Regions from separate parts of the Proteus sp. Marseille-Q3619 genome, predicted to be linked through region 2. Evidence: predicted binding sites of a transcription regulator. Region 2 holds the regulator's gene; each other region holds the start of a gene.

Region 1 (3,286 bases), 2.7 Mb from region 2:
CACGAGTCATACCAATACCATTATCACTGATAGTCAGAGTACGAGCTTCTTTATCAGTGGAAATGCGTACATGCAACTCGCCGTTATTTTCATAAAGCGCTGCATCTGATAATGCACGGAAACGCAATTTATCAGCCGCATCTGATGCGTTAGAAATCAATTCGCGAAGGAAAATTTCTTTATTGGAGTAAAGAGAATGGATCATTAATTGAAGAAGTTGTTTAACTTCTGACTGAAATCCTCTTGTTTCCTGACCTTTCATACTCATTTTTACCTCAATTAATCCTAATTTGGCGAAAAAAATCAATATGAATAAAAAGTGGGGATAGTTAAGCAAGTTTCAAGGGTTGAGTAAGAAATTAAGCTAATAAAAGTGATTACACACCTTATATGATTAAAGTTTGAGCCAAAATAATACTTGTTGGATGTTTTTACCGCTAAGTTGATAATATTCACTTAGCGGTAAAATAGGCTAATTTAGATTACATTTCTAATTATTTGGCATCACTTACAACAATTGCTTTTGCACCTGCTTTTGCTTCATCTAATGCGTGTTTTATCGTATCAGCGTGAGCAAGCACAACACCTAAACGACGAAAGCCAGCAATTTCAGGCTTAGCGAAAAGGCGAATTTGACGATCCGCCTTCAACGCTTTTTCAATACCAGAATACACAATATTCGTACTATAAAGCTCTGGTAAAATAACCGCTGATGCACAAGGCCCTAATTGGCGAATTCCACCAATGGGATAGCCTAAAAAAGCACGAACATGAAGCGCAAACTCTGATAAGTCTTGAGAAATTAGTGTCACCAATCCAGTATCATGAGGGCGAGGTGAGACTTCATTAAAGAATACCTCATCACCTTGAACAAACAACTCAACACCAAATAAACCATAGCCCCCTAAGTTCTCAACCACTTTACTCGCAATATGCTCTGCTTTAGCAAGCGCGATGTCACTCATCTTTTGAGGTTGCCATGATTCACGGTAATCACCCTTTTCTTGTCGATGACCAATAGGGGCACAAAAATGGGTACCATCAACAGCGTGAATAGTCAGTAACGTGATCTCAAAATCAAATGGGATCATTTTTTCAACGATAACGCGTCCTCTTCCTGCTCTCCCGCCCTCTTGCGAGTAAGTCCAAGCTTGAGCTAAATCGTTTTCATTACGAATAACACTTTGCCCTTTTCCAGATGAACTCATGACAGGTTTTACAATACAAGGGAAGCCTATTTCTAGAGCCGCTTTTTTAAAGCTCACTTCATCATCAACAAATTGATAGTTCGATGTAGGTAAATTCAGTGTTTCCGAGGCTAAACGACGAATACCTTCTCTATCCATAGTTAGCTTTACAGCACGGGCACAAGGAACAACTTTTTGCCCCGCTTGTTCTAATTCAACCAGTAACGTTGTTGCAATAGCCTCAATTTCAGGAACGATAAAATCAGGTCGCTCTTGTTCAATAACTTGCTTTAATGCATCGCTATCAAGCATATTTACAACATAATGACGATGAGCAATATGCATAGCTGGAGCATTGAGATAGCGATCAACGGCAATCACTTCAATTCCCAAGCGTTGGCATTCTATCGCAACTTCTTTGCCTAATTCACCGGCACCTAATAACATCACTTTTGTTGCACTTGCTGTAAGAGCCGTACCCAGCACTGTCATTTTTTATCCTCACCATTAATAAAAATCACAATCACGCAAACGATTGCCTTTCATATAGCATAACGGATTTAGCTTGATAGAAAAATAGCCAGACAAAAAAATAATCAGGCAGAGAAATAAAACAATTACATTGTTTGGCTACGTTTTCCTTTTTGAATTTTTAGATAATTAAGGCGTTTTCGGATAAGTGCTAAGATGCAGCATAAAAGTCCTAACCAAATCAGTGAGAAACTCACGCCTTTTACTTCATCAAAAGCTTCATGGAATAAGAAAACAGCCAATAAAAATTGAATGGTAGGTTCAATGTATTGCGCTAATCCTATCACGGTTAACGTGGTTCGTTTGACGGCAGCAGTAAAGAATAATAACGGTAAGATAGTCACTGGAGCTGTTAAGATATAATAAAAACGAGTCAAATTATCAGCCGAAGGTAATGCACTTTTATCGGTAACAACCAACCAAATCGTAGCGCCTATTGCTAATGGCATTAACCAAAGGGTTTCCATAAATAAAGACGTGATCACATCAAAACGAATAAACTTACGAATTAATCCATATACAGCAAATGCACCGCCCATCATTATAGCCAATACAGGTAATTCACCGTACATCCACAATTGATAGCCCACACCAGCACAAATTAAGGCAACAGCCCATTTTTCTGCTGAATTAAGCTTTTCTTTAAGAAATATGACGCCTAATAAAATTGAGAAAAGCGGATTAATAAAATACCCCAAGCTCGCTTCTAATACTTGTTGATGTGTTAATGCATAGGTAAATGTACACCAAGAAACAGCCATAGCCATTGAGCTAAATAGACACATAAAAATAGAGCGCTTATCTTGTAAAACAGCGCGCCATCGTGTCCTATTTTTAATAAAGAGTCGCACGAGTAATAAAAGAGGGATAGACCAGATCAAACGCTGAGCCAACATTTCTAACGGCTGCGCTCCCGGTAACAGCCGATAAAACAGAGGAGTAATTCCCCAAAGAATATAAGAAAAAATGGCTAATACCGCGCCCGATTGAGCCCACATTTAATGTTCCATCAATAAAAGTCGATAAGATTTAATATCATACGCTTAAAATTGGCAGAACAATATGATCGGCATCGCTGATTGATTGATCAAACATCAGTACAACAGCATAGATGAGATAAAAAAAATCTCCACAAATAACCACTCCGAGAAAAGTCGTTATAAATGGAGAATAGGAAAATCCATTAAGGGAAAACCGTGGTAAAAACCACAACCAGAAAAAATAGGTGAGTTGTTAGAAAATCTCCCTAACATGCAAAGGCGGTTGCTGCTGAACAAAATCATGTAATTTTTTACGACTTGGTGCCGCGGCTATTGCCCCCTTTTTAGTGGTGGCTAAAGCACCGCAAGCAGCTGCTTGCGTCACTATTTTTGATAGATATGGTTCATCTTCAGCAAAACCATATTCAGCAAGCGCAGCTAACAAGCCTGACATAAAGGCATCGCCAGCACCGGTTGTATCAATACATTCAACGATAAAGGCACTAAATGCGACTTGGGTATTTGGCGTTAAAACTAAACAACCTTTAGAGCCTTGGGTGATCACTTTTAAACGAGCGGGATAATCTT
Region 2 (3,286 bases):
ACCTGAAAGAACACAACAACTTATTCTCGATTTCTACCGCCATTTTCCTGATATTGAGCTGTATGTCTACCCTGAAGTGTTTAATGGCGTATGGGACTCCTTAGTTAATGGTCGTGTTGATTTAGCGATTGGTGCAACAAGAGCCTCACCAATTGGTGAACGTTATAGTTTTAGAGATATGGGATTTATGCCTTGGCGCTGTGTTTGTCATGTTGATCACCCTTTAGCGAAAGCACAACATCCATTAACGGATGATGAGATGCGACCTTATCCAAGTTTATGCTTAGAAGATACTTCACGCAGTTTACCAAAGCGTGACACTTGGGCGCTAAATAATCAGCGTAGAATGGTTGTTCCGACATGGGATATGGGGCTTGAATGCTTGTTAGCGGGATTATGCGTAGGAATGGTGCCTTGGCATCGTGCTGAACCTTTAATTGAACAAGGTAAGCTGGTTACTTTACAACTGGCACAACCATTGCCAGACAGCCCATGCTGCCTGACGTGGGTCGATAAAAGTGAATCACCCGCTTTGACATGGTTGTTAGATTATCTTGGAGATAGCCAAACCTTAAATGAGGAATGGCTTCGCTAGAAATCAGATAGCCGAATAAATCTGAATTAACGACGGTAGTCAATAAAAGGACCGTCAGCAACTGAACGGCGCTCAACTAATCGTGGATGAACTTCGATTGTTTGGGCGTCTTCGCGTTTGTTGACGATGCGATCAAGCAACATTGACAAAGCCATTTGACCTAAACGCTCTTTTGGCTGGTGGACTGTGGTTAATGCTGGCGTAAAATAACGCGCATTACGAATATTGTCGTAACCCACAATGGAAATATCGAAAGGAACACGTAAACCTAGCTCATCAGCGGCACAAATTGCGCCCATTGCCATCACATCACCACCACAAAAAACAGCAGTAGGGCGATGTTTTTGATTTAGCATCTGATACATGGCTTTATAACCAGATTCTGGCTCAAAGTCGCCTTGTACAATCCACTCATCTTTTACTGTGATTTTTGCTTCTTCCATGGCTTTTAAGAAACCTTGTAAGCGACCACCACCGGTATTACGTTCTAATGGACCAGGGATAATACCAATATCACGATGACCACGTTCAATAAGGTAACGACCCGCAATATAGCCACCATGAAAAGCATTATCGATAATCGTATCGGTAAAGTCACCACGCGCCTTACCCCAATCCATGACAACCATTGGAATATTACGATAGCCTTCTAACAGTGTCAGAAGGTGATCGGGGTATTCAGAACACATGACTAATAACCCATCAACACGTTTTTGTGCCAGCATCGCTAAATAGGCTTTTTGTTTATCGAGGTTATTATGTGAATTACATAAAATCAGTGTGTAGCCTTTGCTATAACAACTATTTTCAACAGCTTCAATCACTTCAGCAAAGTAAGGAGCTTCACTGGACGTGGCTAACAGGCCAATAGATTTGGTGTGATTGACTTTTAAACTACGCGCAACGGCACTAGGCGAATAATTTAATTCTTTTATAGCGGCCCAAACTGCTGCCCGTGTGTTCTCAGCAACAAAACGTGTTTTGTTGATCACATGAGAAACAGTCGTGGTTGATACGCCTGCGCGTTTTGCCACGTCTTTTATTGTTGCCATGGTGTGGAAAACTCCTGACCTTCATTGGTCTCTTTTATCTAATTTTATGGTTTAACTGCCAGTATAGTCATACATAGGGCAAACACTGGCAATAATTTAGCGATTAGCTGTGAATTTTGTATGATCTAGCTCAAAAGTGAAAGTATTAATCAATGTTATAAATTGTGCACTAGTCGCTATTTTAGCAAATTTTGATATGTGATAATAATTAACCATGACAAGGTTATGGTTAAAAAAGTGTATTATAATCATTTTGAGGGAGAAATAGATGGATACGGATCTGAAATTTGGTTTGAGTACAGCAGTAGCAGCGCTTGTTATGATTGTTTTATTTTCGACTATGTTGTTCTAATCACTGCTTTATAGAATATCCGATCAATTTAAATAATAGATTATCGAATATCTGAATATAACAAAGGGCTCAAGGCCCTTTGTTATTTTGTCACCAAAAATGAATCTCAATCACTCACCTTTGATTATCAAGCTCAATTAAGCAAGGTTAGCTTCAACAAATGACCAGTTAACCAGTGCCCAGAACTCTTCTAAATATTTAACGCGCGCATTACGGTAGTCGATGTAGTAAGCATGTTCCCATACGTCTACTGTTAACAGTGGTTTGTCTGCGCCTGAAACTGGAGTAGCAGCATTAGACGTGTTAACAATCGCAACTGAACCGTCTGCTTTTTTAACTAACCAAGTCCAACCTGAACCGAAGTTTTTAGCTGCCGCATCATTAAATTGCTTTTTGAACTCTTCAAAAGAGCCGAATGCTTTGTTGATAGCATCAGCAACTTTACCTGTTGGTGCGCCGCCTGCATTTGGTGCTAAACAGTTCCAGTAGAAAGTGTGGTTCCATACTTGAGCTGCATTATTAAAGATACCACCATCAGTAGATTTGATGATTTCTTCTAAGGATTTGCTTTCTAAATCAGTACCTTTAACCAGGTTATTTAAATTGGTTACGTAAGTTTGGTGGTGTTTGCCGTAGTGATATTCTAAAGTTTCTTTAGAGATGTGTGGCTCAAGAGCATCTAACGCATAAGGTAATTTTGGTAATTCGAAAGACATTGCGTACTCCTTTAAACTATCTATTTCGGGTTTTGTGCCTGAAATCATTCCATCAAAATCATTTGAATTGATAGAATGAGGCAAATGAATCACTAAGTTGTTACTATTTTGCTAATTATTTTAACAAAAATCTGCTGAAATAACAGCTAAATATCTTTTATCTATAGTTATAAGCCATATAGATTAATTATACTCATAAGAGTATATCCCACAGAGCAACTCGTAAAGCAGTAAAATATCGACTGTGTTTAGAGCCTATATCCTCTGATTGTTGCATTTTCTGCTTACTCTATCATCAGTGTATACATCATTTTCACTACGACTAAGAATAGAAATAATGCAAATATTTGGCGAACTCTTGGAATAGGTAGGCGATAAGCAACTTTTACACCGACAGGGGCGAAGAGAATGCTGGTAATGCTTATTCCAATAAAGGCAGGTAAATAAACAAAGCCTAAATAATAGTCATCAATATTTGTTTGATTCCAACCATAGATAATACCCATGATTGTGCCAATGGAAGCGATGATGACACCAATCATTGAAGAGGTTGCAATACATTTGCGTGTAT
Region 3 (3,286 bases), 3.2 Mb from region 2:
CGCAATTTCTAAGGCAATATCACAAGATGTTTCAGGGATTGGGATCACAACATCAATGTGTAAATCATCCCATTCTTTGGCAATTTTAGCGCCTAATTTCTGCCCCATACGTAAACGCGCATTATAAACCGAAATTTTATCGATAAAGGAATCAGGACGAGCAAAGTAAACATACTCAAACAAACAAGGCATTAACTGCGGATTTTCAGCACATTGGCGAGTAAAGAGTTGCCCTTGCTCTGTGATATAAACCGCTTCACCCGGTGCAACATCGCGTAAAAATTCAAAACCTAAAGTATCAAGCGCAACACTTTCAGATGCGACCATGTATTCATGGCGACCATCTTCTAAGGTACGTTTACCCAATACTAAAGGGCGAATACCAAAGGGATCACGAAAAGCCAGTAAGCCATGACCGATGATCAAAGCAACACAAGCATAAGCCCCGCGGAGTTTTTTATGCATTGCCGCAACGGCTGCAAAAATATTATCAGGCTCAAGCGGGAAATGGTCAAAACGGTCTAATTCGTATGCCAATACATTGAGCAGGATTTCAGAATCAGAGGTGGTATTGATATGGCGACGTGCTGTTTCAAATAATTGGCGACGTAATAAATGCGCATTGGTTAAATTACCATTGTGCGCCAACGTAATACCAAAAGGTGAATTCACATAAAAAGGCTGCGCTTCTGATGCACTAGAACTACCCGCAGTTGGATAACGGACATGCCCTATCCCGATAGTACCTTTTAAACGCAACATATGACGAGTTTCGAACACATCTTTAACCAGTCCGTTCGCTTTGCGAAGACGGAAACCGTTGTTGCCGTCTATTGTTGCAATGCCTGCTGCATCTTGACCTCGGTGTTGTAACACCGTTAACGCATCATAAATTGATTGGTTTACTGGATTAGCTCCAGCGATACCGACAATACCGCACATGAATAGATCCTCATCAGCCAGACGGAGAGGTTATATTCTCTCCGACACGAAACTTGACGCATTTTGCAGGTAGTCAAAGAACCACCTAATAATATGGTTGAATTGAGGAATAAGCTCAGAACGTTGCCAATCAGCGCTATCTGCCATAGGCGTAAATGCGCCTAAAACAAAAAGTAATGCTGAAACTATCAGCACGCCTCTTAAAGCCCCGAAACAGATCCCCAAGACACGATCTGTACCTGATAACCCTGTGCGTTGAACAAGAGAGCTAATCACATAATTCACAACAGCACCGACAATCAGTGTCGCAATAAATAACGTAACTATTGCAATCCCGTTACGAACCAGCTCATCTTCAAACCGGGTAAAATAGACGGCAAGATAAGGATAAAACTGACTAGCAACAAAGAAACCACAACCCCAGGTGATGAGTGACAATGCTTCACGAACAAAGCCACGGATCAGGCTGACTAATGCGGAAAAACCAATAATGGCAATGATGGCGTAATCTATCCAGACCATAAATTCTTTATCCAATAATGATGCTCCGCATTAATACGGAAGCATTCTAACAGAAAACGAAAACGTTTGCGTAATGCTAATTTTCGCTAATTTCAAAATAATTTACGGCGATATGAAAAATCATAATCGCCGCAATAAGTTAACGCTTTGTTACATCACTCATCTGATGACTCGTTTAGAAAAAATTAAGGCTTATATGCCCTTACCTCACCTTGTAAGCCCGTAAGCTCTTTTAAATGAGGCAAAATAGCCTGTAATTCTGACTTAGATGCACTAGGACCAATGTAAATTCGAGTCACTTGTCCAGCAACAGGGCGTGCGGGTACGGTATATACCGGATAACCTGAGAAATGCATTTTCGCAATAATTTCTTCTACCTTCGCCGCATTTTTCAACGCACCTAATTGAACAACCCAAGCCTCGCCTTTCGGTGGCTGAGTTTCTTGTACGGGTGGTGCTGGTGGTTGTACTGGTGGCGTAACCACAGCCTGAGGCTCTGGTATAGGCGTTGGCTGTTGTGGTGGTTGTACCGGTGGTGTAACAGGTACAACAGCAGGTGGTTCAGGTGTTGTAACAGCAGGTTGCTCGACACCTGTCACTGCTTCAGAAAGCATACCTTCAGATGCGCCTTCTGATGGAGTAGAAGGCACTGAAGTTTGCTCTATCGGGGCGATAGATTCTATTTCTTGCTCATCACCTGGTTTGGGTACTAAAGGAATAGAGGCGAACTGGTCTTCGTTATATTTCTTATCGCCGTCGAGCAGTGCAGGTAAAAAAATGACCCCTACTGCCACCAATACAACGGCACCGACTAAGCGATTTTGAAATTTACTTGCCACCCACACTCTCCTTTTCCAAAAGTTCCATCACATGCGCGACTGTATGAAATGAGCCACAAACCACAACAATATCGTTAGGAGCAGCATCGGACATTGCTTGTTGCCATGCATTTTCAACACTATCGAATACCATTGGTTTCTCGAGATGTTGAGCTAACACATCCGCAGAAGCACCACGAAATTCATTAAGTGGAGCTACATACCAATGATCAGCCAATGGTGTTAAGCACGCTAAAGTGCCTGCGATATCTTTATCACCCAGCATACCAACAACAATACGCACTTGAGTATCAGATTTTTGTGGTAATTGTGATAACTTTTCCGCTAAATATCCTGCTGCATGAGGATTATGTGCCACATCAAAGATAACCAAAGGATGTTGAGAAATTACCTGAAAACGACCTGGTAATTGTGCACGAGACATACCGTCGACAATACTTTGCTGTGTTATTGCTTGGCTGACTTTGTCATCAGATTTAAGCAAGCAACGAATAACCCCCATCGCTGTCGCCGCATTGGCTAGCGGAATATTAGGGATTGGCAGCGCATCAAATTCACAATCAGCACAACGCCACTGCCAGTGATCGCCTTCAATAACAAAAGACCAATCTGTTCCACGACGGAAAAGCTTGGCTTGTTTTTCATTGGCAACTTGTGCAATGGAATGAGGCATATCTGGCTCACCCACAACAGCATAATGATTGGCTCGGAAAATACCGGCTTTCTCGTGACCAATATGCTCTCTATCTGCGCCTAACCAATCAGTATGATCGAGGGCAATACTTGTGATAGCAGCAATATCGGCATCAACGATATTTGTAGCATCTAACCGACCGCCTAATCCTACTTCAAGAATAACAACATCAAGTTGTGCTTGTTGAAATAACTTCAGCGCAGCCAGAGTGCCATATTCAAAAAAAGTGAGCGAGATATCGCCTCTAGCTTGTTCAATTTCTGCAAAAACATCACAAAAAGCATTTTCG

What was found. The regulator PurR, encoded in region 2, represses purine synthesis genes. The targets are predictions, from matches to a motif close to CANGCAAACGTTTGCNTG.
Region 1: the regulator PurR is predicted to act here: its motif matches at 1,712-1,729, upstream of purT (formate-dependent phosphoribosylglycinamide formyltransferase).
Region 3: the regulator PurR is predicted to act here: its motif matches at 1,520-1,537, upstream of cvpA (colicin V production protein).

Annotation. Positions count from the first base shown of each region.
Region 1 is NZ_CBDIMP010000001.1:1,253,576-1,256,861, forward strand. Features, by position in the region: gene htpG (molecular chaperone HtpG) at 1-268, opposite strand, end outside; gene purT (formate-dependent phosphoribosylglycinamide formyltransferase) at 495-1,679, opposite strand; gene rarD (EamA family transporter RarD) at 1,805-2,716, opposite strand; gene ACWPWK_RS05720 (aminoimidazole riboside kinase) at 2,952-3,286, opposite strand, start outside.
Region 2 is NZ_CBDIMP010000001.1:3,969,322-3,972,607, forward strand. Features, by position in the region: gene punR (DNA-binding transcriptional activator PunR) at 1-595, shown strand, start outside; gene purR (HTH-type transcriptional repressor PurR) at 622-1,647, opposite strand; gene cydH (cytochrome bd-I oxidase subunit CydH) at 1,916-1,999, shown strand; gene sodB (superoxide dismutase [Fe]) at 2,137-2,715, opposite strand; gene ACWPWK_RS18600 (sulfite exporter TauE/SafE family protein) at 3,000-3,286, opposite strand, start outside.
Region 3 is NZ_CBDIMP010000001.1:810,182-813,467, forward strand. Features, by position in the region: gene purF (amidophosphoribosyltransferase) at 1-942, opposite strand, end outside; gene cvpA (colicin V production protein) at 973-1,464, opposite strand; gene dedD (cell division protein DedD) at 1,650-2,303, opposite strand; gene folC (bifunctional tetrahydrofolate synthase/dihydrofolate synthase) at 2,293-3,286, opposite strand, start outside.